2 linked regions of the Thiorhodovibrio frisius genome follow. The protein of the gene in region 2 interacts with the protein of the main gene of each other region in a pairwise test. Links are inferred from orthologs where the notes say so. Each region holds a gene or a part of one and is shown on either strand. Other genes may lie near its edges.

Evidence for each region.
Region 1: the proteins of uvrB (region 2) and uvrA interact in binary tests that used the Escherichia coli proteins (3 or more experiments, as listed by UniProt). The link is inferred for Thiorhodovibrio frisius from one-to-one orthologs.

The regions. Positions count from the first base shown.
Region 1 is NZ_CP121471.1:4,513,652-4,529,192, reverse strand. What follows is about bases 12,019-15,420. They hold uvrA (excinuclease ABC subunit UvrA), read right to left. Parts: upstream 15,045-15,420; coding sequence 12,219-15,044; downstream 12,019-12,218. Other genes in these bases: Thiofri_RS20670 (SDR family oxidoreductase), read left to right, coding at 15,240-15,420. Outside these bases: Thiofri_RS20730 (NHLP bacteriocin export ABC transporter permease/ATPase subunit), read left to right, coding at 1-2,119; Thiofri_RS20725 (hypothetical protein), read left to right, coding at 2,351-2,743; Thiofri_RS20720 (radical SAM/SPASM domain-containing protein), read left to right, coding at 2,938-4,407; Thiofri_RS20715 (DUF7005 family protein), read left to right, coding at 4,470-5,423; Thiofri_RS20710 (tetratricopeptide repeat protein), read left to right, coding at 5,543-7,282; Thiofri_RS20705 (RNA methyltransferase), read left to right, coding at 7,462-8,235; cysE (serine O-acetyltransferase), read left to right, coding at 8,329-9,096; Thiofri_RS20695 (Fe-S cluster assembly transcription factor), read left to right, coding at 9,214-9,708; Thiofri_RS20690 (lysophospholipid acyltransferase family protein), read left to right, coding at 9,805-10,812; thiosulfate oxidation carrier complex protein SoxZ, read right to left, coding at 10,905-11,222; thiosulfate oxidation carrier protein SoxY, read right to left, coding at 11,357-11,830; more of Thiofri_RS20670, read left to right, coding at 15,421-15,541. UniProt on the Escherichia coli protein: The UvrABC repair system catalyzes the recognition and processing of DNA lesions. UvrA is an ATPase and a DNA-binding protein. A damage recognition complex composed of 2 UvrA and 2 UvrB subunits scans DNA for abnormalities.
Region 2 is NZ_CP121471.1:3,832,390-3,847,517, forward strand. What follows is about bases 7,311-10,299. They hold uvrB (excinuclease ABC subunit UvrB), read left to right. Parts: upstream 7,311-7,791; coding sequence 7,792-9,807; downstream 9,808-10,299. Other genes in these bases: Thiofri_RS17505 (Bcr/CflA family multidrug efflux MFS transporter), read right to left, coding at 7,311-7,474; Thiofri_RS17510 (hypothetical protein), read right to left, coding at 7,480-7,605; Thiofri_RS17520 (L,D-transpeptidase), read right to left, coding at 9,782-10,299. In the rest of the region: Thiofri_RS17475 (TMEM43 family protein), read left to right, coding at 1-379; Thiofri_RS17480 (cold shock and DUF1294 domain-containing protein), read left to right, coding at 545-1,330; Thiofri_RS17485 (GMC family oxidoreductase), read right to left, coding at 1,409-3,109; Thiofri_RS17490 (gluconate 2-dehydrogenase subunit 3 family protein), read right to left, coding at 3,106-3,723; Thiofri_RS17495 (hypothetical protein), read right to left, coding at 3,954-4,367; Thiofri_RS17500 (rhomboid family intramembrane serine protease), read right to left, coding at 4,551-6,065; more of Thiofri_RS17505, read right to left, coding at 6,230-7,310; more of Thiofri_RS17520, read right to left, coding at 10,300-10,951; Thiofri_RS17525 (hypothetical protein), read right to left, coding at 11,165-11,353; Thiofri_RS17530 (Do family serine endopeptidase), read left to right, coding at 11,498-13,072; Thiofri_RS17535 (glycosyltransferase), read left to right, coding at 13,080-14,240; Thiofri_RS17540 (FxsA family protein), read right to left, coding at 14,219-14,641; divalent-cation tolerance protein CutA, read left to right, coding at 14,847-15,128. UniProt on the Escherichia coli protein: The UvrABC repair system catalyzes the recognition and processing of DNA lesions. A damage recognition complex composed of 2 UvrA and 2 UvrB subunits scans DNA for abnormalities.

The sequences.
Region 1 (15,541 bases), 670 kb from region 2 along the record:
GACCGAGGGGCTGGATGCCACCGCTGATCCGCTGCATGAAGCCGCGCGCCTGGTCGCCGCCGCCTCCGGCATCAGCATCGCTCCGCCCGCGCGGGCCAAGAATCCGCTCGCCCATCCGCTCGAGGAGATCGCGCGCCGCTCCCAGGTGCGCACCCGGCGGGTGTTGCTGCGTGATCAGTGGCATCGCCAGGACAACGACCCGCTGCTCGGCTATCTGGGCGCGGACCAGCGCCCGGTCGCGCTCATTCCCGACGGGCCCAGGCGCTATCGGCTGATCGATCCCAGCACGAACACCGAGCAACCGGTCACCGATCAGGTCGCCGAGCAACTCGCCGGCGAGGCCCAGGTGCTCTACCGCCCCTTCCCGGCCCACGCCCTCAATGTGCGCGAGGTACTGCGCTTCGGGCTCGCCGGGTTGCGGCTCGATCCCGCCACGGTGCTCGCCATGGGGCTGCTGACCGGCCTACTTGCCCTGGCGACCCCGATCGCGACTAGCCAGATCCTCTCCGATATTATCCCCCGCGCCGATGTTTCCATGCATCTGATGCTGGTCGCGGGCTTGGTGCTCGCCGCCCTGGGCGCGGCCGCCTTCGCGGTGGCCCGCAGTTTCGCCATGCTGCGCTTGCAGACCCGCATGGACGCACGCATCCAAACCGCCGTCTGGGATCGGCTGCTGAGCCTTCCGGTCAGCTTCTTTCGCGACTACACCGCTGGCGACCTCGCCGATCGCGCCAATGGCATCAACGCGATTCGCGAAGTGCTGAGCTCGACGGTTATCCAGGCCGCGCTTAACCTGGTCTTCTCGGTCTTCAGCCTGGTGTTGCTGTTCTGGTACAGCTGGAAGCTGGCGCTGGTCGCGCTGGCCGTGGTGCTGGTCATCCTTGGGCTGTCCTTTCTGGTCACCCTGATGCAGCTGCCCTTGCAACGAGAAATGATCGGCCGCGGCGGCAAGATCGAGGGCCTGGTGTTTCAACTGCTGGTGGGCTTGTCGAAGCTGCGTATTTCCGCGGCCGAGGCACGCGCCTTCGCGCGCTGGGCCGAGCAATTCAGCATCACCAAGGACCTGACCTATCGCGCCCGTCGCCTCGCGGCCTTGCAGCAGGTGCTCAACGCGCTCTTCCCGCTGATCGCGTCCATCGTCTTTTTTGCCATGATCAGCTTCGCGCTCAACAAAAGCGCCAACCCCGGCGGCGCCGAGTTTGCCATGGCTCAGAGCGGCTTCGGCATCAAGGAGTTCCTCGGCTTTCTGCCCGCCTTCGGGCAATTCAGCGGCGCCATGACCGCGCTCTTGGGCACCCTGACCACCCTGATCACCATCGTTCCCCTCTACGAGCGCGCGCGCCCAATACTCGAGGCCATCCCGGAGCGCTCGGAGCTGAAAGCCGATCCGGGCGCGCTCGACGGCCACATCGAGTTCTCCTCGGTGCTCTTTCGCTACGACCCGCAAGTCCCGCCGGCGGTCAATCAGGTCTCCTTGCGCATCCCCAGTGGCAGCTATGTTGCCTTCGTCGGCGCCTCGGGCTCCGGCAAGTCGACCCTGGTGCGCCTGCTGCTAGGCTTCGAGCAACCGGAATCCGGCGGCGTCTACATCGACGGACGCGACATCTCCGGGCTCGACATGCAGGCGGTGCGCCGCCAGATCGGCGTGGTGCTGCAGAACGGACGCATCATGTCCGGCTCCATCTTCGACAACATCGTCGGCAGCCTGCCCTTGACCATCGACGACGCCTGGCAAGCCGCCGAGATGGCGGGCTTTTCAGACGATATCAAACAAATGCCCATGGGCATGCACACCGTGCTACCCGATGGGGCCGCGTCCCTCTCCGGCGGCCAACGCCAGCGGCTGATGATCGCTCGCGCGCTGGTGCACAAGCCACGCATTCTCATCCTCGACGAGGCGACCTCGGCACTGGACAACCGCACCCAGGATGTCGTCAACAAAAGCCTGGCGAAATTGAACATGACGCGCATTGTCGTCGCCCATCGCCTCAGCACCATTGAGCGCGTCGACCGCATCTTCGTCATGCGCCAAGGCAGCATCGCCGAATCCGGTGGCTTCCGTGAACTGATGGACCTAAACGGCGAGTTCGCCGAATTGGCGCGGCGGCAGATGGTATGACCAGTCCCGCGAGCGAAGACGATTGAACGTTCGGCGCGCACTTATCCGCGCTCCATCGATACTTGCCAAGCTTGAAACAACGCAAGGACCCCATGAACAACATTGATTCCTTGAATCGTCTTGCAAGCCAGAAGCCGATACAGTTCCCGTCCAATTTGGACGAGAATCCGCATAGGAATGTGCGGACCAACGCAAAGGGTGTTTTACCTCGATCAACAATGGAGGCTCATCATGTCAAGCAGTGACAAAACCTGCTCCCCTGAACTACACAAAAAAGTCGCCGAAACCTTGGATAGGATACTCACCAAGGCGACCGAAGACGAAACTTTTGGCGCACTCTGCGTAAAGGATTTCAGCGCCGCTTTCGAGCAATTAATTGGCAAGCCAATGCCGGAAGGGGCGCGGTTTTCCTGCGAGAAGAAGGACGGGCGCGTCCTACTTAAGGTTCCCGCCAATCAAGACAATGAAAATGATGAACTGACGGATGCCGATCTTCAAAAAGTAGCTGGCGGATTTGTCAGTCCGCTAAACATACTAGAGAAATTCCTCTTGCCTGAAGTGCCATTCCCCAGCGTTCCCGCCTATGCCGCGCCAAGCTGGTTTGGCAATCCAGGTGCTTGGTAACAGATGGTGAAACACCGTTAACAAAGCCTTACGATTGAGAAGGGCCGCCTTGGTGACAATAGGCACTACCCCATCGCTTATTGTTAACCAAGGCGGCTAGGGCGCCCCCTCCCGGACCTCCACCGCCGCAGACTGCAATCTTGATCCGCCAATAAAGCGGACTACCACTGTGAATTCATCGCGGGCTTCAGAACATGAATGCTTCCTCGACACAAGGATATCCGCGCACCGCGGTATGGGAATTGACCCTAGCGTGCAACATGCGTTGTCAACATTGCGGCTCCTCATGCACCAACAAATCTCCCGACGAATTGGATACGGAAGCAGCCCTTGATCTTTGCGATCAACTCGCGGACCTTGGTGTCGAGTTAGTTACCCTGTCCGGCGGTGAGCCTCTTTTACGTGACGACTGGGATCGCATCGGTTCCCGCCTGTCTGAAAAGGGCGTGAGGGTCAACATGATTTCCAATGGCTGGCTGCTTGACTCGGACACTGCCAGTCGCGCATGCGAGGCTGGCTTCGGCAACTGCGCGGTTAGTCTCGATGGCACCAAGGAAGTGCATGACACCCTTCGCCGCGATGGCTCCTTCGAACGCGCATGCAATGCCTTGGAGACGCTGCGGCAAGCAGGGCTGGGCTCCGCCGTGATCACGACCGTGATGCAAGACAATCTCGCCCTGCTGCCGAAAATGCGCCCGCTGTTGGAGGATCTTGGAATACAGCATTGGCAATTACAGCTCGGCATGCCAATGGGCAAGATGACCATGGATCGCGTCATTGCCCCCGAGCAGGTGGAAGAGATTGTGAGCTTTGGTCGCGCGCTTCTCGACAGCAGTCCAATTCAGCCGGTTCTTGCCGATTGTGTTGGATATTATTCCCATCACCATCAAGAGATACGCAAGTCCTACTTTGACTCCGACCATCCCTGGCAGGGATGCAATGCCGGAAAATCGAATATCGGCATCCTGCATAACGGCGATATTCTCGGCTGTACTTCAATTCGCGCGCCCGAATTTGTGGAAGGCAACATTCGGCGGACGCCGCTAAGTGTCATTTGGAATAGACCCGGCGCTTTTGCCTGGAATCGAGATTTCTCGGTCGAGGATCTCGGCGGCTTTTGCGCGAAATGCCGTTATGGCGAAATTTGCCTGGGCGGATGTCAAAACGTCAAACTCACCATGACCCAGTCGCTCCGGGACAACCCTTACTGTGCGTACAGAACTCAAGTCGAAGAACTCTCGCCAAAAATTCACCGGATGCGCAATGTTGACCAACTCTTAGACAGAGCGCGCAAGGCGCTTGCGATGGAACTATTTGAAGTCGCGGAAACCTGTCTGTTACAAGCCAATACCCTTAGTTCTGACAACCTCGACATCCTGCAATTGCTGGGTTACGCCCACTTTCGCTGCCGCCAGTACGAAAAGAGCCGCGACATCAACGAACAGGCTCTCATGATCGCCCCGAACGACGCGTATTCCTGGCATGGCTTGGGCAATGCGCTCGCCAAGCTTGGCAACATTCCAGAAGCCAAGCAGGCCATGCTGCGCGCGCGGGACCAAGCAGGCGATGCCGGCCCCCTCTTGTCCGAAATCGAAAACGACCTATCCATTCTCATGGGCGGCGAAATCCAAACCACCAACATGCAAAACACGTCAATTAGATAACGAGTATTCCAAATCGGACAGCCAGTCATCCCAGTTTCCGTGGATTTTTTGAACCGCCCCCGGTGAAGCAATCGCTCAGCGACTATTGTCGCGGTTTTGCCAACGCGAATGCCCCTTGGCCAGCGCTGCCGCTTGCCGAGCCGCCCTCCATGGCCTGGTGGCGCGCTCTTCTGGCGGAGACGGATGGTGTCAGCCTGTTCGATAGGCTACGCGAATCGCTGCCGCAGCTGTGCATGCCGCAGCGGCCGGGTGTTTCACAGTCCGAGGAATACCGGCACGCGGTGCTGCGCGGGCTCCCGCTGCATACCAGCCTTGGCGCCGAGATGCCCGGTTTGCTCGCCCCCGAACAACTGCGCCTCGAGATTGCAGCGCATTTTGCCGTCACGCTTCCGGTTCTTCGCACCTCGGATCGCGAGGATTTTCTGTTCCTGACGCGCGCGCTTGCTCACCGCTGCGAGCCGGTACCCATCGCCGCCGGTGTGCATGCCCAGGCAGTTGGCGGGCTGATTCACTGGGGCTTGATTCGCGTCCACGGACGCGAAACGCGCGCCCAACTGATCCTGCTGCATGAGGCCCCCTATGGTTCTGTTCCGGCGGATCGGGTTCCGGGCCGCCCGAGTGCCGCGCACTGGCTCGCCCTCTCCGGCGTGCTGCGGCTCGAGCATGAACTGACCCATCTCGCCACCAAGGCGCTGTGCGGGGAAATGCGCCTGAATCTGCTCGATGAGTTGATCGCCGACGCCATGGGCATGCTCCGCGCTCTTGGCACCTTTTCGGCGGACCTATTTCGGCGCTGCCTTGGTGTCGAGGAGGACGGCAGCGCGCCAGCGCATGCACGTGTCTGGACCTATGTCGCCGAGCTCGAGCAAAGCGACGCGCTGACGGCGATCCAGCTGGCACTGGAGCGGGCACAGGAGCTCGAAGCGCTGTTCAAGTCTTCACGGCTGCCAACCGATCCAGTCCAGCGCCTACGCTGGCTCTGTCAGCAAAGGCTCTGCTCGCGCTGGCGCGACTGAGCGGGCGGAAGTTTCCCAGGATCAAACTAACAGCACACAAGCCAAAAGTTGTCGATGGCACCAGTTCAGTGTTACGACTCCAACCAAGATACCATCTGGCATCCCAAGAGGTTTTGTTTATGAATTTAGTTCGATACGCTCCCCTCGGCTCCATTCTGTTGCTTTGCGTTCTTTTCTCGGCAAGCACCTTTGGCGCGAACGACTATCCGCGCCTAGAGGAATATCTCGAGCCGACCGACCTTGAGCAAGGAGACCCCGCCGGCTATGCCCAGGCCGCCCGCGATTTTCTCGCAAGCCATCCAGATTCCAGTCTGGCCCCGCGCGTGGCCTTTGATCTGCTGATGGTGGCCAAGGTATTCCAAGACCAACCGGCGCTTGCGGAAATGCGGCGGTTGTTGGCCCTGGATTACGCCCAAAGTTTCCAAGCACGCTACTATCGCTCGACATTCGCCAATGCCGGAGACTATCGCCAGATGCTCTCCGAATTGATTGACCAATTTTCTCGGCGGCCCGCCCCCGAATTTCCTGAACACTTTGCCCACGGACTCGGGGCCGCCTTGGATGACTTTGGCGATCAACTGCTCAATGATCCCGATTTTCTGCTGAAATCGGCGTACCTCCTGCAAGCCGCCGGGGAGACCGCAGGGCAGGAGGATCTGCTGGCGCGCCTCGAGCCCATGCTCGGAGGGGACGATGATCTCGCCCGAATCGCCGGGATCGCTGCGGACAGCGACCAAAGCGCCGCCGAGAAAGCCGTCGCCCTGCACGGCATGTCGACCAACCCCAGCGCGCGCTTTCTGCGCGACCTGTTACTGCTTCAGATGACGGAGGACGCGCGGCAAGCGCCCGCGATTCGCCAGATTTCCGCCGAGGCAGCCATTCAGGACAAAAGATTCGCCGATGCCCTCGCCCTGCTCCCGCGACAAGCTCCCACGGAGGGCGGAGACAAAATCCTTTTTCAGCGCGCCTGGTCCCATGCCGCCCTTGGCCAACCCGACGAGGCCCGGGCACTGATCGACCAGCTCGCGGCGGATTATCCGGACAGCCCTTGGCTTGCTCCAGGGCATGCGCTGAAGGAGTCCCAGGAGCAATATGACGCGCGGCTGAAAGCCTTCAGCAACGCCCTGATCAGCGCCGCGAAAGCCATCGCGGACCTGGAGGCGCTCGAAGGGACACTGCTTTACACCGCGGCGCCAGACGGGCGTCCCATCACGGCCTATGTGGCCATGGACCTCGAAAGAAATTTCTTTGCCACCCAGCTGCGGCGCGCGGAAACACTGGAGTTGGCCTACGAGACAGGCCCAGATGGAGCCCTGCTGTACAAACGAGGAGACAAGGTGCTGCGGCGCGCCTTGGAGCCTGGCCCGGTGCCCTCTTTCAAGGTGGACTTACAACGTGGCACCGACGGTGGATTCAACTTCAGCCTTGCCGCGAATCTCGAGGATAACCTCGGCGACCTGATCCGAGAAAACCGCTCGCTACTGGAGTCGCCGCTGCTCACAACCCGCGCGGGCAGGGATGAGTTGCTGAACTATCTGCGAGAATCTGGCTATCTGCTTGGCGAGGTGAAGCAAATCGATGGCGGTGCCACCCTGAAACTGCTTCGACCCGACGCGCGCGACCCGGATGCCTCAAGCACAACGCTGTTCCAGCTCAACGAGGCCGGCCAACTGATCGGGCTCACCATCGGTGATATCAAGATTGAGGACATGCGCTATGGCGAATCCGGCGCCATGGCTTTCTCCCAACCTGAATGGCCGCCACTCGATACCCTAACGACCGAGGAATTCGACGCGGGATTCTTCTTCGGCATCATGGATAACATGTCACAGATATTCATTGAGCCAAGCCAGCGCTGAGGTTCGCCATTCAGGCCGGGCTGCGCCAGATCGGCGCAGTGCTGCAGAATCGACGCATCATCCAAGTTCGTGGTGAGAGTTGTCCACTCAATGACGCGGTGCTAAGCTCTAACGCCTTTCTAGCACCATCAAACATTGCCCCTGGCGCTTCACGCCAGCCCTCCCTCACTAGAGCCACAATGACCAACGCCGACGCTCACGCTGACTCCGAGGCGCTTGGCCGCATTCGCTTTGTCCTTGTCGAGACCAGCCTGACCGGCAACCAGGGTGCGGTGGCACGCGCAATGAAGACCATGGGGCTGGATCAGCTGGCCCTGGTCAACCCGCGTCGCGCGCCGGATGCCGAGGCCCTCGCTCGCGCGGTGGGTGCCGATGACTTGTTACAGCGAGCGCCCATCCATCCCACCCTGCCAGAGGCGCTCGGCGACTGCCGCCTGGTAATTGGCGCGAGCGCCCGACGACGCGCGATTGAATGGCCCCTGCTGAGCCCGGCGGACGCAGCACGCAAACTGCTCGCCGAGGCAGCGGAAGGCCCGGTCGCCCTGGTGCTGGGTCGGGAGAGCTCTGGGCTGAGCAACGAGGAGCTGGCCCACTGCCATTATCTGACCCAAATCCCCGCCAACCCGGCCTTCAGCTCGCTCAACCTGGCCGCCGCGGCCCAGGTGTTTGCCTACGAGATTCGCCAGGCGTGGCTTGCGGCGACTACCGCAGACATGCCGGCGACATCGCCAGCAGACGAAGGCGCGCATGAGCCGGCCAGCGCGGAGGAGATGGCGGGGTTTTTCGAGCATCTGCGCGAAACCCTGGTGCTGGTCGGCTTTGCCAAGCCGGAACAGTCCCACAAGCTGCTGCGCCGGCTGCGACGCCTGTTCAATCGCGCGCGGCCCGATCGCACCGAGATCAATATCCTGCGCGGGATGCTCAAGGCGCTCGGCCGCCACGCCAACTCATGAATCTGCTCCATATAGAATTAACTGACTTGGTAGGATTCACCGCGGGGCGCGACCCAAGCCGCAACATGCATCCGCGACACTCAAGGAAAATCCATGTTTGAGCGACTCCGCGAAGACATTCATTGCGTCTTCTCCCGCGATCCCGCGGCGCGCAACAGCTTCGAGGTTCTGACCACCTACCCCGGTCTGCACGCCGTGCTGATGCACCGGCTGGCTCATCGTCTGTGGCAAGCGCGTCTGCGCTGGCTCGCAAGAATGCTGTCGAACGTCGCACGGCTGTTCACCGGCATCGAAATCCACCCGGGCGCCGAAATCGGCCGGCGCTTTTTCATCGACCATGGCATGGGCGTGGTGATCGGTGAAACCGCCGTGGTGGGGGACGACTGCACGCTCTACCATGGGGTCACCCTGGGCGGCACCAGCTGGCAGAAAGGCAAGCGCCATCCGACCCTGGGGCGGGATGTTGTCGTCGGCGCCGGCGCTAAGGTTCTCGGACCCATCGAGATTGGCGATGGCGCCCGCATCGGCTCCAATGCCGTGGTGGTCAAGCCGGTACCCGCCGGCAGCACCGTGATCGGGGTGCCTGGCCGGGTGATCGAGCGGCCCGCCGATGCCACCAGTCGCCGTCGCGCCGACACCGCCAAGCGCATCGGCTTCGATGCCTATGGCGCCACGAGTGATGTGCCAGACCCGGTCTCCAATGCCATCAACCGCATGCTCGACCATATCCATGTGCTTGATCACCGCGTCGAAGCCCTGTCGCGTACTTTGGAGGAGCATGGCCTGACCCGCCACTTTGAGCATCTCGATGATCTTGACGACTGCGAGATGGAGTCCGCGACCGAACAAAAGAGCAACTGATGCCCGCCAGCAAGAGACTATCCAACAGGCGCCAGCCGCACTCAGTGAAAAATTGATCGAATTAGTCAGCTATCGTAGGATGGAACATCGGTTTTCCATCGCAAGGAGTCGCCACGTATGAGATTGACTACCAAAGGCCGTTACGCGGTGACCGCCGTGCTCGACCTGGCCATCCATCACGGCCAGGGGCCGATCGCACTGGCTGACATCGCCCGCCGGCAGGGCATCTCCCTGTCCTATCTGGAGCAACTCTTTGCCAAGCTGCGCCGGCAGCGGCTGGTTTGCAGCGTGCGTGGTCCGGGCGGTGGCTATAATCTGGCGCGGGAAATGGGTGAGATCAAGGTGGCGGAAATCATCGCCGCCGTCGATGAACATGTGGATGCCACCAAATGCGGCGGTGCTGGCGACTGCTACAATGAGGGCCCCTGTCTGACGCACGACCTTTGGATGGATCTGAGTCACCGCATCTACGAGTATCTGAACCAAATCTCTCTGCGCGATCTGGTCGAGCGCCGCTGCCACCCCGCTGATTCCGACCAAACCCACATACCGCAAGAACCGATGATGGAGAGGCCGCAAGCACAGCCCAACCAGTTTTCGGCCAATGCCTGATCGGACGTGCCGCGACTTAAGGCTCGTGGTTCCGGCTATCCGGACACTAATGTGGTTTGATTGTTCGTTTCATTCACGCTAAAGGGCCTGCACTTCATGGCCGCCCCCTCGACTGAACGCCCCCCGCTGATCGACAAAACCATCTTGCTTGAGCGCACCACCCGCGCACTGATGCGGCTGCTCGCCCGACTGCCGCTTCCGTTGGTCCATCGCTTAGGCAGTGCCATCGGTACCTTGGTTGCCTTGTTTCCCAACCGCCAGCGTCGTAATACCCTGATCAATATCGGCCTGTGCCTGCCGGAACTCGGCCAAGACAATGCGACCGTGCTGCGCAACCGCTGCCTGCGCGAGTTCGGCAAAACCTATGCGGAAATCGCGCATCTCTGGCTGCGCCCCAGTGAGGACGTCTTGAGCCTGGTGCGCGAGACCAGCGGCACCGAGCTGCTCGAGCGCCAGCCGGGCAGCGGACTGATTGTCCTGTCACCTCACCTGGGGGCCTGGGAGCTTGCCGGTCTCTATCTGGCCGCCCAAGGGCCTACAGCCATTTTCTATAAACCGCAGAAATATCTGGATGACCTGATTCTCGCCGCGCGCAAGCGCAGCGGTGCGACTCTGGCGCCAATTACTGCCAGGGGGATTCGCGTGCTGGTGCAGGCGCTGGAGCGCGGAGAATACGTCGGCATCCTGCCCGATCAAGCGCCACGGGCGGATAAAGGTGCCGTATTTGCGCCTTTTTTTGGCATTCCAGCCTACACCATGCTGCTGGTCAACCGACTGTCGCGCAAGACGGGTGCGCCGGTGGTTTTTTTGTTTGCTGAACGCCTTGGCCCAGGGCTCGGTTACCGCATCCACTGCCGTAAGGCGCCAGAAGCTGTTGCGTCGGATCGCGATGAGTTCGCTGCTGCGGCCTTGAATCAGGGTATTGCCGAGTGCGTGCGCACCTGTCCGGAGCAATACCTGTGGCCCTATCGGCGCTTTCGCGAGCGGCTCGAGGGCATGCCGAAATTTTACGATGGGAAATTATCCGACAATGCCGTCTGGGAGCAAGTCACGCACCTGAAAGCACAGCTTGCGGCGTGCGGGAAATTTGAATCGGCATCTTGACGGGAGCTGCGCAATCGCGCGCCGGCATGGGAATCGAATCGCGCCGGCGCGCGTGATGGCGGCTCCCGCCAAAAAATTATTGAAACAGGAGCTTAGTCGGATATCTTGGTCGTGGTGCTGTCGGTCTCGCCCTTGCTATCGACCCAGCTGATCTCGACGGTATCCTCTGGCTCGCCACCTTTGAACTGAAACGCCAGATAAGGATCCTTGGAGACACCACCGCTGAAGAGAGCCTTCATCACGACCTGATCCTTCCATTTCGCGGTGACCTCCTGGATGAAGTGTGCGGGAATGAGTTCTTCGGTCTCTTTGTCCTTGCGCAGACCGGTTTCCATTGGGTGTTCGATAATTGACTTCACGGTGGTCACGCCATCTTTCACCTTGGCGCGGATTCGAATGCTGCTAGCCATGATTTCATCACCTCTCGCGCAAGCGCTTGCCGCTCGTCGCTATATTGAATTGAATGTCGGCTGGAATTTAACTTCGGGGCCTGAGAGTGGGGGAAGATAAAAGTCCGCCCGGGCTTGAGTGACGGCGTTCAGCCTCAGGCACCACAGCCGCCGGCGGTTACTTTCACATTCTTTGCGGCACCGAAAAGCCCTGCCGGGGTTTGCACCACAGCGATCACATCGGCGGTCTCGGCCATCTTGATATTCATCGATACATAAGGCACGGAATACTCAGACAGCTCGAAAGATGCAATCAGCGGCCTCTGGTTGCCGGCTGCGAAGATAGTGATTGACTTGGCATCCTCGAGATCAGTTGAGACGGTCAACCGCACCAAGGCGCTGTTATCGGCGGCAGGGGGCGCATCAATCTTGACGGCGTCGCTGGTCTCGAAGGTGTCGGAACCGAGCAGGTCTTTCAGCGCGGCGTCTTTGTCTTTCGCCTCGAAAGCGGCCTTTGGCCAGGCTGCCAGCAGTGCTTGCGGGATCAGCAAGCCAGCCCCAGCCGCCAGGCCAAGCGCCCCGGCACCCACGGAAGCTTTGAGCAGCGTTCTGCGTTTGTTATCGATCATGGACTGTCTCCTTTGGGGAATGAGTCAAACAGATGGAGGATCGCAGCAGACCCGGGCACGAGGCAACAATAGGTACCCAAGCGACGACCTGAGGGGAGACATCGATGCGCGACAGGAAAAAATCACGCTGCGGCAGACGGTTGTGTGCCGCTGCATCTCCTCCCAGGCTGGCTGTGATCGCTCCTGTTTATCGGAGCTGGATTTTGGTCTGTGGGCAATACCGCACGGAACCACGAGGTTTTTTGCTCGTCCACTAAGCTTACCTGAGTCGCGCGTTTGTGCAACCCTAAGCCTCATGGTCACGTCTACTTCGGCCAATAAAGTGGTTATTTCACGGTAAGGGTCTGAGTCCCAGCAACCCTGGGAAATACCCCCTGTGGCGTTCAGGTTAACGGGCATTGAGCAACGGCCGCAAAAACTGCCCGGTAAAGGAGTTTGCGCAGGTAGCAAGGCTTTCAGGCGTTCCGCTCGCCACGACTTGCCCGCCGCCGTCACCGCCCTCGGGGCCAAGGTCGATCACCCAGTCGGCGGTCTTGATGACATCCAGGTTGTGCTCGATCACCACCACGGTATTGCCGCGATCGCACAACTGATGCAGTACGGCGAGCAGGTGTTTCACATCCTCAAAATGCAGCCCGGTGGTCGGCTCGTCGAGAATATAAAAGGTGCGGCCGGTATCGCGGCGGGAGAGTTCCCGGCTGAGTTTGATGCGCTGCGCCTCGCCGCCGGAAAGCGTCGTTGCGCTCTGGCCGAGGGCGATGTAGGACAGGCCTACGGCGTCGAGGGTGTCGAGCTTGCGCTTGAGCAGCGGCACGGGCGCGAAAAACTCGAGCGCATCGGCCACTGTGAGGTTCAGCACCTCATCAATGGTTTTGCCCTTGTAGCGAATCTCCAGTGTTTCGCGATTGTAGCGGCGCCCGGCGCAGGCATCGCAGGGCACATAGACATCGGGCAGAAAGTGCATCTCGACCCGAATCAGCCCGTCGCCCTTGCACGCCTCGCAGCGCCCTCCTTTTATATTAAAGCTGAAGCGTCCCGGTCCATAGCCACGTGCGCGTGATTCGGGCACGGCGGCGAACAGCTCACGAATCAGACCAAAGAGCCCGGTGTAGGTGGCAGCATTGGAGCGCGGCGTGCGCCCGATGGGACTTTGGTCGATCTCGACCACCTTGTCGAAATGCTCAAGCCCCTGAATGTTCCTGTAGGGTGCGCCCCGCAGGCTGGCCTGGTTGAGCTTGCGCGCCAGGATGGGATAGAGCGTGTCGTTGATCAGGGTGGATTTGCCAGACCCAGACACGCCGGTGATGGCGCAAAAGGTGCCCACCGGAATGGCGATGTCGACGCCTTGCAGATTATTGCCCGTCGCGCCAAGCAGCCGCAGCCAGCGGTCATCCGCCGCCGGCCGGCGCTGCGCGGGGATCTCGATCCGCAACACGCCTGCGAGATAGCGCCCGGTCAGGGAGGCCGGCTCGGCCATGATCTGCTCCGCTGTGCCCTGGGCGACAATCTCCCCGCCCCGCGCGCCCGCGCCCGGTCCAAGATCGACAATCTCATCGGCGGCGCGCATGGCCTCCTCGTCATGCTCGACCACGATCACGGTATTACCGCTGTCGCGCAGCCGCCGCAGCGTGTCGAGCAGCCGGGCATTGTCGCGCTGGTGCAGGCCGATGGAGGGCTCGTCGAGAATGTACATGACCCCTACCAGCCCGGCGCCGATCTGGCTGGCCAGGCGAATGCGCTGCGCCTCGCCGCCAGAGAGGGTGTCGGCCCCGCGTGCGAGGCTGAGATAGGTCAGGCCGACATCGGCGAGAAAGCGCAGCCGCGCGATGATTTCACGCAGGATTTTCTCGCCGATGGCGGCGCGCTGGCCGGTCAGTTCCAACGAGTCGAACCAGTTCAGGCACGCGGCCACCGGCAATGCGGACAGCTCGGGCAGATTCTTTCCGTCAATGCTTACATGACGCGCCGCACGATTGAGCCGGGTGCCGGCGCAGGTCGGGCAGGGCTGGCGCGAGAGGTAGCGCCCGAGTTCCTCGCGCACCAGGGCCGAGTCCGTCTCACGATAGCGCCGCTCCAGCATGGGCAGAATGCCTTCAAACACTCGCTGCTTGCCACTGCCGCGCTCGTGCGGAAGCTTGAGTTTAAGTTTGTCTTGCCCGGTGCCCTTCAGGACCTGAGCCTGCACGGCCCCAGGCAGCTCGCACCAGGGTGTGTTTAGATCAAAGCCAAGATGTCCCGCCAGCGCCTCAAGCATGCGAAAGTAATGGCGATTGTTGCGGTCCCAGCCACGGATGGCACCGTCCGCCAGGCTGAGCGCCGACTGCTGTACCAGCTTGGCCGGGTCGAAGAATAATTCATGTCCCAGTCCGTCACAGGTTGGGCAGGCGCCGGCGGGGTTATTGAAGGAGAACAGGCGCGGTTCCAGCTCGCTTAAACTGTAGCCGCAGACCGGACAGGCAAAGTTGGCCGAGAAGGTCGTCTCTGCCACCCCGGATTCGGGCTCCATGGCCGCCAGGTGCACAAGACCACCGGACAGGGCCAGTGCCGTCTCTAATGACTCGGCCAGCCGCTGGGCGCGATCAGCGCGCACGCGAAAGCGGTCGATCACCACCTCGATGTCATGTCGGGTTTTGGCATCCAGTGCCGGCGGCGCGTCTAGCTCGCACAACTGGCCGTCGATGCGCGCCCGCACAAAGCCTTGGGCATTTAGTTCCGCGCACAGCGCCTGATACTCGCCTTTGCGGTCGGTCACCACGGGCGCGAGCAGCATCAGCTTCTCGCCCTCGGGGCGGCTTAGAATCTGATCGACCATCTGGCTGACCGTCTGCGCCGCCAGTGGCTCCCCATGCTCGGGGCAGTGCGGCGTGCCGACGCGCGCGAACAGCAGTCGCAGATAATCGTGGATCTCGGTGATGGTGCCGACCGTGGAGCGCGGATTGTGCGAGGTGCTCTTCTGCTCAATGGAAATGGCCGGCGACAGTCCCTCGATATGATCGACATCGGGCTTTTCCATCAACGACAGGAACTGCCGCGCGTAGGCCGAGAGCGACTCGACATAGCGCCGCTGCCCCTCGGCATAGAGGGTGTCGAAGGCGAGCGAGGACTTACCCGAACCGGACAGCCCTGTGACCACCACCAACCGGTTGCGCGGCAAGTCGAGGTCGATGTTTTTGAGATTGTGGGTGCGTGCGCCGCGAATGCGGATCTTGTCCATTACCGTAACAACAAGCTTCATATTCCGGGGTGGCCGGGACCATGAGCGTCAGGCCGGGAACAGCGTTTTGCTCTGCGATCTTTTTCCATCATCCCTTGATTCCGCCCCGGAACGGGCCGAAGTCCAAGGTTGTTTGGATATATACTGACATAAACGCTGGAACCTACCACTGAGATCAACCCTCGGAGATCGCCCATGGCTACCGAACCCGTCGCCGTCGTCACCGGCGCCTATCGCGGACTAGGGCTGGAAACCTGCCGCCAGCTCGCTGCACGCGGTTATTGCGTCGTCCTCACCGCTCGCCGCGAGGCCGAGGGCCAGACCGCCGCCGGCAAACTCGCCGCCGAAGGGCTGGACCTGCGATTTTTTCCGCTGCATGTCACCGAAGAATCCTCGGTGCTCGGATTGCGCGATTATCTCAGCAAGGAATTCGGCCGCATCGACGTGCTGGTCAATAATGCCGGCATTTTCCCCGACCCGCCCCCCGGCACGCCCGG
Region 2 (15,128 bases):
ACTCGAGACCCTGGACATGACGGAACTGGAGTTCATCGAACTGGCCAAGCTGGTGTTCGCCGATGGCCAGTTCGATCCCAAGGAAGAAAAATTTCTGCGCGACTGGTCGCGTAAGCAGGGCTGGAATGACGCACATTTCGCGACCATGCTGGCGAAGGCGAAAGACATGGGCAGCGCAGGCCCGCCAAGCCGCATTGCCAGCGAAGAACACCTGAAGACACTGATCCGACTCGCCCTGGCCGATGGCAACCTGTCGCGTGAAGAGCTGAAAAGCATTGAGCACGCCGGAAAACGCCTCGGTTACGATCAAAAGCGCATCGCGCGCCTGACACAACAAGTCCTGCAACTGGCAACCACAAAAGCGGCGCATACTGCTTAAAAAAAGCACCTGAACGGGCGCTGAGTCTGACGGATCGAAGCACGGCGCTATCTGCTAAAGACCGGATTTGCGTTCCGCCATGGTTATACCGCAGTGTTTATTTTAACCACAGTGTTTGGTAAAATCGAGAGAACCAAATCTTGATTTAAGGAGCACGGAACGGACATGAAAACCGACCGGGGCGCGCTACGCGAAGGAACCATCATCCGCTGGGAACAGGGAAAAGGATTCGGCTTCATCAGACCTCGCGACGGCTCTAAGGATGTTTTCGTTCATGTCACCGCATTGCCCAACGGACGTCCGCTGAGCGTCGGAACCGATGTGATCTTCAGCCTGACCGAGGATCCCAAGGGACGCGGCATGCGCGCTTTGAAGGCCGTGCCTGCTGCTGGAAAGCCAGGCTCCGTCAACAAGACCATGGTCGAGCAGCAGATCGAGCATCCACCGCAGCACGCGCGCCGCAATAGGCTCGGATCTCGACCTCGCGAGGAAAACGCAGAGCATCGCTCAACGAGAACAGACAGCCGACGACGCGACCAGAGCTTAAGGGCCATCCCGATCAATGCGCAGAGCGTTTTCGTCGGTTTTCTCGCCCTCTTTTGCCTCACGGGCGCTGTCATCATGATCCCGGTAACGCCGATCCCTCTGATCGCTTATCCCTTGATGAGTCTGATCGCATTCTTCGCTTATGCACGTGACAAGCTCAGCGCGATTCGCAATACCTGGCGAATCCCCGAGAGTTCGCTGCACTTACTGGAAGCCCTGGGCGGATGGCCAGGCGCCTATCTCGCCCAAAAGAGCATGCGCCACAAGACGGTGAAGACGAGCTACCAAATCACCTACTGGCTAATCGTCTGTCTCCATGTCGCATTCTGGGCGACTTGGCTGATCGCACCAGAAATGCTAATCAGTGTACTCAAATCAACGGCGGAGATATCCTGGTCAAATTAGGTCCTTTTCAGAGCTAGTCTTCACTCAGTCCGCACTCCTCTGAAATCACTCCTCGCATTGCGGTCGTCATCCCTGCATTCATGAGCTGCGACCGGTCGGCTTTTCCCCCAGCATCCGCTCCGCCACCCGCAGCGCATTCGCATAGATAGTCCAGGTATAGGGCACGCTGCCACCGGTGGGCATGAAGCTGCCGTCGGTGACATAAAGATTTTCGACCTCATGGGCGCGGCAGTCAGCATCCAGCACCGAGGTCTTGGGGTCGGTGCCAAAGCGGCAGCCACCGGCCATCAGATTGGGCGGCGGGGAGCCGCTGATGCTTGAACGCACCCGCGCGGCTCCCAGTTCGTTTAATACCCGCTCGGCCTTGTCGGCCAGATAGCGCCCGACTTTCAAATCCTGCGCATGATGGCCGATGCGGATGCGCGCGACCGGCTGACCCCAGCGGTCTTTCACCGAGGGGTCGAGGCTGACAAAACAATCGTCGTTGGGCAGCCAGTCGCAGAAGACCTCAAAGCGCAGGGTCCGATCCGCACGAAACCACTGCTCCAGCCGACGCTTGAGCGGCAGGCCCCAGAGGAGTTCACCATCGCGCCACTTGGCCCGATTGGCCAGGCCGGTAGGGTTGGGATGCGCGAGCATGAACTCCACAATCCCGCCCTTGTGCGGCCCGGCGGCGAAGGACTGATCCTTGATGACATACCAGTCATCGAGCGCACGGTTCACGAAGGGTCCCATGGTCTTCAGAGCCGCCGCGCGTTCCGGGCCAAGGGCATCGTATTCCAAGTCACCGGAGCCCGAACCGCCGGCGGAGAACAGCAGATTGCGGCCCACTTGACCGGAGTTGTTGGCCAGACCCTGGGGAAACTTCGGCCCGGTGGAATTGAGCAGCAGCCGACTGGTCTCTACCGCCTGGCAGGCCACCACGAAGCGCTTGGCGGTGACCTGTCGGCGCTGGCCCTCGGCATCTGCGTATTCCGCCGCGATTACCTTGCCGCGCGCATCGCTAATCAACCGCAGCACTTGCGCATGGGAGCGAATGGCGCAGCGCCCTGTGGCCAGTGCCGGTGCCAGCCAGGCCGCGCGCGCACCACCCTTGGCGCCGCTTGAACAACCAAAGCTGCCGCAGTAACCGGAATACTCGCAGGAACGCCGCCTCAAAGCCGGGCGCGACAGGATGGCGCGCGGCACGCGCAGGGCGTGATAGCCGAGGTTTTCGCAGGCTTGGCCGATCCAGGCCGACACTGGATGTTCGAGCGTTGGCGGATAGGGAAAATCAGCGCTTGAACGCGGTTCGATGTTGGGGTGCTTCGCTATGGCCCCGGAGATGCCGACCAGCTGTTCGACCTGATCATAGTAAGGTTCTAGGTCGTCATAGCCGATTGGCCAATCGACGCGGTTGGCGCCATCAATGGGGCCAAATGCTTCGAGCTGACGGAAATCCACCGGCTTGAGCCGATGAAAAAAACCACTCATCAGGTTGCTCGAGCCACCAACCAGATTACCGTTCCAGAAGTCCCAGCCGGACTCTGAAGTCGGCGTCGCGGTCCAGTCGCCATCCGCATTGCGGTCTTCGACTACATGAGGCTCGAGACGCTTCTCTGGGGTATAGACCGGACGCCGACAGCAGGCCAGCTCATCCTTGCGAAAATGTTGGTCTGCAAGCCAAGGGCCTTTCTCCAACACGAGCACCGAAAGACCTGCCTGCGCCAAACGCCAGGCCACGGGCGCACCGCCAGCACCGCTGCCGATGATGCAGACATCGCAGTCGGTGTCGCTCACAAGGGCAGCCTCGGGTAGATGGTCTCGGCATCCGGGCGCGGATAGCCGGGGACATGTTCGAGCCAACGCCAGCCGATGCCATTCGGGTTGCCGCCATAGGCCGGATCGGTCAGCAGGGCTTCCATGAGATAGAGCAGCAGCGTGGAAAGCCAGTTCTCACCGACATCGCTCGCGGCGGTCTCGCGCAGCAGGGACTCGCGCGCATCGCTGTCGAGGTTGAGAAAAGACTGCCCGGTGCGCTGTCGGCTCAGATCCTCCAGCCAGCCGGCGCCGTTGAGAATAAACGCCGGCTCATCCGCATCGGTCCTGGCATCGGCCAGCACAAAGCGCAGATAGTTAAGCGCATTGATTTCCCGCGCGCCTGGAGCGGCGGGTTCGGACGGGAACAGATGCAGCTGCACTGCGTCGATGAGCGCCAGGCGCTCGGCTTCGCTCAGCGGCATGGTTGCATCAGAGGTGGCTGCAAGGGCCGGCGCAAAAAGCCCGGCGACCGTGACCCCAGCGCAGCGGGCAAGAAAGGCGCGGCGGTCAAGTAACTCCCGATGCCAGTCGCAGAACAACGGGCGCGCGATGCCAGGGCCTGCACTCTGTTTCTGTCCGTCACGGCGAATCATGCTTGTGCCCAATTGGCTGAAAGGAAGTGGCCAGATATACCAATCGCAAACGGGTTTTCGGTTTTGGGTCGGGCGGCGGCCACGGGGGTCTCGGCGGCAGGACGCCGCCGGGAAGCCTCCATGGATGGATTTACGGCGCCCCCCGTGGCCGTCACCCGGCCCAGAACGAGCCGAAATCTCAAAGGGTTTCGGCATAGCAACGCCGTATTGCAAAGAATGCCGGATTTCTCTCAGCCGCCCTGAATTTCGACCTTGATCGGTTGTCCTTGCGGGTCATAGGTCACCCGAAACACGATAAAATCACTCGACGACATAAAGCCTTCGATCGGGCTGCCCACCAAGTTCCAAATTCCCAGAGTCGCAACGGAGAGGATGCCATGGGTAAAGGAACGCAGGGTCGAGCCCTTCTTGCGCCGAACCTGATAGACCTCTTCAAAGGTGCCATCTGGTTGCTCCTTGGCAAGCAATATTTGCCCGCCATACTCCAGCAACCCCAGAAAACAACTTCTAGTCTCGCACCGTGCGATCCTGTTCTCAGTCGCGCCGGCCTGTTTTGACGCCTTCTTGGCCGCAGGCCCAGTACATGTGCTCAATGTGGTTGCCAGCAGCGCTAGCATCAGCAAGCTGAAAAAACGACGAGTCATACAGGGATTCCGCTTGTGTGTGGGTAATTTACCCGTTGAAATCTGCCGATCGCGAAGGCGCACGAGAACGCACTCTCGCGGTCAGCAGGAGTGCCGCAAGAACATTTGCGTCCCCGCCGCTGGCATCTGGGGTCTTTATCATTCTGACAAAAATTCACGCGATTCGAAAACAGCTCGACTGATTCAAGCTGTTGTGCTTGATTGGCGCGCCATTCTGCGCAGAATTGCGCCATGGCTTGCACCATATTTGCCTTGCGCGTTCCTTAGAATCTGCTTTGCAACCTCATGTTGAGCACAGGTCTGCGCGTACCGAAACAGTGAGGCTGCCTCCTCGACGCTGCCGAGGGCAAAATGTTCAGACATTTGCAGGCACTCCTCCAGGACGCGAAAGGCAGCGGCGATCTTACCCTGGCGCAGGTAAAGGGAAATCACCAATCGTCCGGCACAGTGCACGGCACGATAGTTCCCATAATCCTTCATCTCTTGAAATATGTCTTCATAGGCTTCGGGATTTCTCGCGTAGAGGTCGAAATATTCAAGCAGAATCAGCACCGCCTCGCTATTTCGCCGCACCCGCACGGCCTGAAAAAGACGGTCGATAAAGGACTGGTAATCCCGCTTTGCCTGATGCAACCGCTCCTCGTTTTGATAGGTTTCCGGTCGCTTGCGATATGAACTGAACCCTCCAAACCTGTCTCGGCGCCTCCACTGCTGACGCCACAACTCTTCGTCCAGGTCTTCTTGGTTGATTGCGCGTTGTTCTTTCAAAAAGTAAACGCCGATTAAATAGCCGGTGAATCCACCGGCAACGTGGGCAATGACAAGAACATTACCGACATCAGCGGATGAAATGACACGCCAAGTATCCAAGCCGATAAACCACACCGCAAGAATCCAAGCCGGGATGTAAGAATGACCAACTGGGAACCCCACCCAGAAAAGCGTCTTGATGCGAGCCTTCGGCATCAGAAAGGCTGAAAGACCGATCATGCCCGTCACGACACCTGAGAACCCGAGCGCAGGCAAGGGTTCGGCGCCGAGCAGAACAGTGACAGAGTAAGCGCAATCAGCGGTAACGGCTGTTGCGAACAAGATGGCGATGTAACGAAGTTTCCCTCCCACCAGCAATTCCAATGCGGGAGCGAAAGCGATGAAGAAGATCATGTTACCGATCAGATGCTGCCAATCCGCATGTGCGAGCGATGACGTAAGCACCCTGAATGGGTTCCAACCCAAGGGGTCATACATCAAAGCCCCATCCAGGCTCCACGGAGGCCCGGATTGGAGAAAGTGCTGATAAAGACGCTTCAGGTTATCGACAAATCTTGCCCGACTCACGCCCTCCAAGGGATCGGGAGAATCTAGCAATTGATTGTAGAAGGCCTCCGGGTTCGGACGCGAATGGATGAGTGGAAGCCACTTCTGGCAAGTTAGAATTGCCGACTCGTCATTCTCCTTCAAAAAATCGGAGCGCAAAAGTTCCTGATTGCTTCTGCAATAATTATGGACCGAATAGCTGATTCGTTTCTCGTTCTGATCTTGCTTCCAATAGATGAGGGTACAAAGAACGACCACCGCGAGTGTCACCCAGGGTATTTTCCCCAACTGCAACGCCGTGCTATATGGAAGAAACATTGTTGAGTTTTCCGATATACGAATCGCAAACGGGCTTTCTGTTTTGGGTCGGGTGACGACCACGGGGATCTCGGCGGCATGGATGCCGCCGGGACGCCTATAGGGATATATTCACGGCGCCCCAGTGACCGTCACCCGGCCCAGAACGACGCAAAACCTCAAAGGGTTTCGACATACCGTCCAATCAATAGTATCGACTTATCGATAGCTCCCAAGGCCAAGCTGTCCTATTCCGAATCGCTCACTGAGGCGGCTATTCGGGGAGACGAAAATCGCGTACCCATAAGATAGCAACTGCCGCTCAGCAGGCCGCTCAGGCCCATGCCGACGAGTAACGGCGTCGCGCTGCCATCGTGCAGGAGGCTGATCAGCGAACCGCTGAGCGCCCCTGCACCGAAGCGGACCGCGCCGCCGAAGGCTGAGGCGGTGCCGGCCAGATCGGGAAAGTCAGCCATAAACCCGGCCATGGCATTGCCCATTACCAGCGCCGTCATGCCCAGATAGGCTCCCGTTAGGGGTGCGATCAGCCACAGGCTCGGGTTGGGTACCTGAGTCAGCACCAGCATCAAGAGCGCGGCGAGCGCCTGCACGCCAAGCCCGATCTGCAGCAGCCGCTCGGCACCAAAGCGCGGAATCAGTCGCGCGTTTAGCACGGACACCACCAACGCTGCTGCCACATTGGCTCCGAACAGCGGGCCGAAGACCTGCGGCGAGATGCCGTGGAGCTCGATGTAGACGTAGGGCGAGCCGACGACAAAGCCCATAAGTCCGGCAAAGCTCGCCGAGGCCGTGCCCAGATAGGCCAGCGCGCGGCGATGGCGCAGGATGCGCCCATATTGACGCAGCGGATCCGAGAACCTTAGCTGGCGCCGCGCCGGTAGCAGGGTTTCCGGCACCACACGCAAAAACAGCAGTGCCGTGACCAGAGTGATACCTAGCAGGGTGGCAAACACCCAGCGCCAGGAACCGACCAACAGCACCAGACTGCCAAGGCTCGGAGCGATCAATGGTGCCAGCCCCATGACCAGCATCACCAGCGTCATCACCCGCGCATAATCGTCATGCGCAAAGCGATCACGCACCAATGCCGGGATGGTCACGGCAATGGCCGCGCCGCCGACTGCTTGTAAACTCCGGCTCACCAGCAGCCAGGTCATCGACGGGGCCAGCGCGCAGCCCAGGACGCCGAGGGCGAAAAGCGCTAGCCCGCCGCCGATCAGCGGTCGGCGCCCGCGCACATCCGACAAGGGCCCGAGCAGCAGCTGAGCGCTGGCGAAAAACCCCAGATACAGGGTGACGCTGAACTGCGCAAGCCAGATGTCGCTGCCCAGATCGCGCGCAAGCGTTGGCAAACTGGGCAGGTAGAGATCGATCGCGAAGGGCGTCAGGGCGGCCAGCGCCCCGAGGGTAATCAGCAGGCTAGGGTGTAGGTGTGCGCGGCGAATCAGTCTGTCTCCTTTACCGTGAATCAACAGGCTTAATCTTCCGGGTTGGCCATGACCATGAGCGTTAGGGTGGACTTGGCGAGCGGCTTGGCGCTTCCCGCTCGACCAATGCCGCGAGGATACGCGGGATCGCAAGTGGTGGTGGGTTGCTTGGCCATCAGGCGGAATGTCCAGTCAAGCGTTCGCCGCGCCTCCATGGATGGATTCACAGCGCCCCGTGGCCGTCATCCGACCCAGAACGAGCCAAAATCGCAAAGGGTTTCGGTATATCATCATGACACAGGGTAATAGAATGAGCCTCATAGCCCCACCACACGCCTTTGGATGCGCCAAGATTCCGCACCATGACACAGACTAGAGCCTTCCAGCTCGAATGCGCCTTCCAGCCTGCCGGCGATCAACCAGCTGCGATTCGCGCGCTAGTTGAGGGGCTGACCGACGGCGAGGCCGGCATGACGCTGCTCGGCGTGACTGGCTCGGGCAAGACCTTCAGCATCGCCAATGTGATTGCCGAGCTGCAGCGCCCGGCTTTGATTCTGGCGCCCAACAAGACGCTCGCCGCTCAACTCTACGGGGAGATGAAGGACTTCTTCCCGCACAACGCGGTGGAATATTTCGTCTCTTACTACGACTACTATCAGCCGGAAGCCTATGTGCCGGCGACCGATACCTATATCGAGAAAGACGCCTCGATCAACGAGCATATCGAGCAGATGCGCCTGTCCGCCACCAAGGCGCTGCTCGAGCGACCCGATGTCATCATCGTCGCGACGGTATCGTCGATTTATGGACTAGGCGATCCGCAGGCCTATTTGCGCATGGTGTTGCATCTCTCGCGCGGCGATCTGGTCGATCAGCGCGCCATTTTGCGCCAGCTCGCCGCGCTGCAATACCGCCGCAACGAGATCGAGCTGTCTCGCGGCAGCTACCGGGTGCGCGGCGACATCATCGACATCTACCCGGCGGAGTCCGAGGACGAGGCGCTGCGGGTGGCGCTCTTCGATGACGAAATCGAAGAGTTGTCCCTGTTTGATCCGCTAACCGGCGAAGTGCAACGCAAGGTTCCACGCTTCACGGTGTTCCCGAAGACCCACTATGCCACCCCGCGCGAGGTCGTGCTCAACGCCATCGAGCAAATCAAGGTCGAGCTGCGCCAGCGCCTGAACTGGCTGCGCGACAACAACAAGCTGATCGAGGCCCAGCGCCTGGAGCAGCGCACCATTCATGATCTGGAAATGATGCAGGAGGTCGGCTATTGCTCCGGCATCGAGAACTACTCGCGCTATCTCTCCGGGCGCGGTCCCGGCGAGCCGCCGCCGACGTTGTTTGACTATCTGCCCACCAACGCCATGGTGGTGGTCGACGAGAGCCATGTCACGGTGCCTCAGCTCGGTGGCATGTACCGGGGGGATCGCTCGCGCAAGGAGAATCTGGTCGAGTATGGCTTCCGGCTGCCCTCGGCGCTCGATAACCGCCCGTTAAGGTTCGAGGAATTCCAGGCGCGCCAGCCGCAGACCATTTATGTCTCGGCCACCCCGCGCGACTATGAGATCGAACAGTCGGGCGCAGTGATTGAGCAAGTCGTGCGCCCGACCGGGCTGGTTGATCCTGAAGTGGAAGTCCGCCCGGCACTGAGTCAGGTCGATGATCTGCTATCTGAAATTCATCTGCGCGTCGCCGCCAACGAGCGGGTTCTGGCCACCACGCTAACCAAGCGCATGGCCGAGGATCTGACGGATTATCTGTCCGATCACGACGTGAAGGTGCGCTATCTGCACTCGGACATCGACACCGTCGAGCGGGTAGAAATTATCCGCGATCTGCGCCTGGGCGAATTCGACGTACTGGTCGGCATCAACCTGCTGCGCGAGGGCCTCGACATGCCCGAGGTGTCGCTAGTTGCGATTCTGGATGCCGACAAAGAGGGCTTTCTGCGCTCGACCGGGTCGCTCATCCAGACCATCGGCCGCGCCGCGCGCAACGCTCAGGGTAAGGCCATTCTCTATGCCGACAAAGTCACCCAGTCGATGCAGCGCGCAATTGAAGAGACCGAGCGCCGCCGCGCCAAACAGGTCGAGCACAATGAGGAGCACGGCATCACGCCCCAGACCATCCGCAAGGCGGTGGCCGAGGTGCTTGAAGGTGCCAGAGTGCCGGGAGCGCCTGCACCCAGCCGGCGCGGCAAACGCGACGACGCGGATGCCAGCCCCGTGGAGCACTTAACCCCGGCGCAACTCAGCAAAAAGATCAAAACCCTGGAAAAACAAATGGTCCGCCACGCCCGCGAGCTGGAATTTGAGCAGGCGGCGGCGGTGCGCGATCAGCTCAAGGCGCTTAAGTCGCTGGCATTGGCGGCTTGACCGAGCCTGCCGCCTGTGACGCTGGCGATGCGCTGGCGTCACTGCCCGAGCCGCTTTGCTCGGCGGCACCCGAGGCGCTAGCGTCACTCGATGCATTGGCGTCGCCCGATACAGTGGCGTCACTCGATGATGCATTGGCGTCGCCCGATGCATTGGCGTCACTGGCGCTGTCGGTCTCAGTCGCACTCGGGCGCGCGGCAGGGCTATCGCCGCCTTCAGGCTCGCTACCGCTGCTGCTGGCCTTTGGCGGAAATTCCTCCCCGCGCAATGCTGCGATCTCAGCGTCAAGCCCGTCGAGCGGCTCGCCTTCCTGACTTGCCTTTGCCGCCGCGCGCCGTGCGCGAGCCTCGCCCTGGCGCGCTTTCACACGCTCGGCATAATTTCCGTAACTCGGCCCCTGAGAGCCGATCACGGTCACCCGGGCTCCCTCATCGACATGGTCAAAAAGCGCATCGGCCAGTTGAGCCGGCATGCGAATGCAGCCATGGGACGCTGGACTCCCGGGCCTGGGAATTGGCCCCGCATGCATGCCAACGCCATCGTAGGTCATACGCAGAAAATGGGGCATCCGGGCACCGACAAAGCGCCCACCTGCGGGAACGGCATCGCGCCCTGCCTTCGCATTGCGCTTGACCAGCTTGCCCTCGCTATCATAGATGCGCCCGTAAAGATTGGAGCGCTTGTCCGACACTTTTTCGAGAATCGAAAACTCCCCCGTTGGGGTGCGATGACTGGAGACACCCGTGGCCACGTTGCTCCAGCCGACCAAGTCTTCGCCGGCGAAAAACCGCGCCTGCTGGGTATCGGTGTCGATCACAATGCGACTGACGCGCCGCCCACCACCGCGCCACTCAAACATCTTGCCCACCGCCGCTGCCTCCTGTGGCTGCGGAATATCGCCATTGGCTGGCGGCCAGGGCAGTGGCTCGTCTGCTGGCTTGTCCGCCTCCGCCTCGGCAGCCGCAGCAGTCTCAGTCGCCTCGGCCTCGGGCGCCTCTTTGTCAGGGCGCTCCGGCAAACTTTGAGTACAGCCGCTGAGCAGCGCACCAAGCAGGCCGATATGCATCGCGTTAATGAGCCAAGCTCTTGGATTCAATGCGTCAGAGCGCAACTTCAAGGCAGCCATGGCAGGTAATTTGTTCATTTGTTTCATCATCCCAAATCCGATCACACTAACCGGAATCGCCACAATTGCGATCACCGCAACAAGGGCCCGAAACCACCACCGAACGCCAGCGAGGCCGCACGTTAACCCTTTAATCCCGCGAAATCAAAACAAAATTTCCAGGGTTTCATCATCTGCGCTGCCAGGCTGGGCAAACTCGCAACACCCTTGCGCTAAACCGTCTCCCGCAGCTCAAGAATTCTGATCGATATTCTTCAGCGCACCGCGCATGGCGTCGATGATGAGTTGGTTGGCGCGTTTTTCGTCCAGCTCTGGGACCTCCCAGGCCATGATACGACAATATTTTTTGACCAGATGGCGCAAATCGTGCGCCAGCTCGTCGCGATAGCGCGACATTTCGATCTGTTCCAGCTCTGCCATCAGTATGACCTCTCACTGGCCCGGGAGTTTTGTTGGAACGCGCGAACCAGGAACATGAATAATCGGTAATGCGGGAGAAAAAACGCGGCAAGGCTGCCATTATGACACTGTCACGACGAATTCACCCAACCGACGGAAATCGCGATGAACACCATGCATCAGACCCTTTCAAAGGCTGGCGCGCCCGAGCGACTGGCGAAGCATCAGCCTCCCGCCAAGCGCGAGGCCGTCAACCATCAGGTCATCTACCAGGCAGTGGCTGTGCTGTTCGGGCTCGGCCTGGCCATTCTCGCCGCCAGCATCCCGGGACATCTGAACGCCGCGCCTCAACCCGAGGCCGTCATGCGTACCACTGTGCCAGGGTCAGCAACCATGGCGCTACCAAGTTTTGCCAATATCGTCGAACGGGTGGTGGATGCCGTGGTGAATATCAATGTGGAGCAGTCAGTCCAAGCCGGGCAGTCCGGCCCCTCCATTCTGCCGCCCGGGCTGCCAGAAGACTCACCACTGTCGGAGTTCTTCCGCCGCTTTCATGCTGAGCCCGATTTCTCCAAGCCGCGCGAGGGCGAAGGCTCGGGCTTCATCATCGACCCGGCCGGCTTGATTGTCACCAATAACCATGTGGTCCAAGGCGCCGACCGCATTCGGGTGACCTTGAACAACGGCGACGAATACCCGGCGCAGCTGCTCGGTCGCGACCCAAAAACCGACCTGGCACTGATCAAGATCGACGCACCAGCGCCCCTCACCGCCGTGCAGCTCGGCAGTGCCGAGGGCGCCAGGGTCGGCGACTGGGTGCTGGCAGTGGGCAATCCCTTCGGGCTTGGCGGCTCGGTCAGCGCCGGCATCATTTCGGCGCGCGGGCGCGACATCAACTCCGGCCCCTATGATGATTATCTGCAAATCGACGCACCCATCAACCGCGGCAATTCGGGCGGTCCGCTGTTCGACGCCAGCGGCCGGGTGATTGGTGTCAATACCGCCATCTTCTCACCGAGCGGCGGCAATATCGGTATCGGCTTTGCCATCCCGGCCGAGACGGTGGCAGATATTGTGACCGAACTGCGCACCAAGGGGCGCGTGGACCGCGGCTGGCTGGGCGTGCAAATTCAGCCGGTGACTGATGAGGTCGCCTCAAGCCTTGGCCTGTCTGAGCGCCAGGGCGTGCTGGTGACCGAGGTTCTGCCCGAGGGACCGGCCGCCGCCGCAGGTCTGCGCGATGGGGACATCATCCTGCGCGTTGACGGTCAAGTCATGCAGGACTACCGGGACCTGACGCGCCTGATCGCCAGCCTGGATGCCGGCTCCCAGGTGCAAATTGCGCTGATACGCGGCGGCCAGGGACTGACACTACCGGTTACCATCGGCCAGATGCCGACCGAGCCCCAGCTCGCTGACTCAGGGCTGACCAACGACGGCGATCAGGCGCGCCTGGGTGTTTACCTGGCTCCCATCACGCCCGAGACACGGCGCGAGCTCAACCTGAGCCCCGGCACTGCGGGCGTGCTAGTGACCGACGTCGAGCCCAACAGCCCGGCCGCCCGGGCCGGCATTCGCGCTGGCGCGGTGATTTCGATGGTGGGCCAGCAACCAGTCAGCACCCCGGAACAGGCTATCAGCATGATTCGTGCCGCCGCCTCTCAGGGCCGGCCCTCGGTGCTGCTGCGCCTGGAACAGGACGGCCAGCAGCGCTTTGTGCCGGTTCCTTTCCAAGGCTGACCCATTGATGAGCGAGCCTGCCCGGAACGCGCGCCTCGACACCATTGCCCTGCTTGCATCCTTCTCGGGCAGCGGTGGCGTCGAGCGCATGCTGGTCAACCTGCTGTCAGCCCTCGACAGCCAGGGGGTGGCAATCGACCTGCTGCTACTGCGCGCGGACTCGGCCTATCTGCGAGAACTGCCGCCCGGCATCCGTCAAATTCGACTCGCCGGGCGCCACAGCCAACTCGCCATTCCGGCCCTCGCCCGCTATTTGCGCCAGGCACAACCTGCCGCCCTGCTGGTGGCCAAGGACCGCGCCGGGCGCAGCGCGGTGATCGCGCGCGCACTGGCAAGGGTAAAGACCCCCATTGCACTGCGCCTCGGCACCCATCTGTCCACCGCCATGGCCGGGCGCTCGCCACCGGAGCGCTGGTTGAGATACAGCCTCATCCGCTGGCTCTACCCGCATCTCGAGGCCATCGTCGCAGTTTCGGCAGGCGTTGCCGATGATGTCGCAACCATTAGCGGCGTGCCCGCCAAGCGCATCCATGTGGTGCGCAACCCGGTCATCACATCGATGCTCGCCGCCCGCGCACGCGCGCCCTGTCATCATCCCTGGCTAGAGCGCGACGACAACGACCGCATCCAACCACCGGTAATCCTGGCCGTCGGGCGCCTACAGCGACAAAAAGACTTCCCGACCCTGATCCGCGCCTTTGCCCAGCTACACCAGCAGCGTGAGTGCCGACTGATCATCCTCGGCGAGGGCGGGAACCGCCCGGGACTGGAGCAACTGGTGGCCGAACGCGGGCTGAACGACGCGGTCAGTCTTCCGGGGTTTGTCGCCAATCCCTACCCCTTTATGGCGCGCGCCAGCCTGTTCGCCCTGTCATCGGCCTGGGAGGGCTCGCCCAATGTGCTGACCGAAGCCCTGGCCCTAGGCACGCCAGCGGTTGCGACCGACTGCCCGAGCGGTCCGGCCGAAATTCTTCAGCGAGGACGTTTCGGCTCTCTGGTGCCGGTGGGCGATGCCGAGGCGCTCGCCACCGCCATGGCGGCGACGCTGGATGCCCCCTTGCCCGCCGACACCCTGCGCGCTGCGGTCAGCGAATACCAGGCCGAGCGCAGCGCCTGTCGCTATCTGGACCTGCTGGGACAGATCGCTCAATCATCCTCGCGACGATAGTCCGCATCGATGTATTCGCGCCGGCTGGTTCTGATCTCTACATCCCCGGCAGCTGGCTGCACGGCAAGGTAGCGGCGGATCAAGGCATGGCGCAGCGCTGGAATCAACAGCAGAAAGCCCAGGGCGTCAGTGACAAAACCCGGCAACAGCAGCGAGAAACCGCACAGCAGCAAAATGGCACCATCGAGCATCTCGAACGCAGGCACCTCGCCCCGGTCGACCATGCTGCGCACCCGCATCAGCACCGACAGGCCCTGCTCGCGCACCAGATACCCGCCAAGGGCTGCGGTGAAAATCGACAGCAGAATGGTCGGCAACGCCCCGATGATGGTGCCGACCTTGAGCAGAAAATACAACTCAATCAGCGGCGTACCGACAAAAATCAACAGAAACCAAAGCACAATAGGAACTCGCAAGGCAGTGGATTGAAGAAAGAAATTATCGCCACCAGAACCAAGATGGATCCGAGCAGCGATCACTGATCGGCGACCTTAGACCGGGCAGCCGGCAAGTGCAATCCCCGCGCCCGCGCAGCGGCGATGCTTTGGTCTAAAATAACCGGCTCAGGCACCCAGATTCATCAAGCCGCCCGAGGGAGTCCGCCCGATGTCAACGCCGCCCTGCATTGCCTACTGCACCTGTCCCGACAGCGACTGCGCCGAGCGTCTCGCCGCCATGCTAGTCAACGAGGGCCTGGCCGCCTGCGTATCACTGCTGCCCGGCGCGAAATCCTGCTACCGCTGGGACGGACAACTGTGCCAGGATGCCGAGGTGCTGATGATGATCAAAACCACGCAGGCGCGCCTGCGCGAACTCGAATCACGCATCCTTAAGGAACACCCCTACGAGGTACCCGAGTTCATTGTCGTGCCTGTTATCGCGGGATCG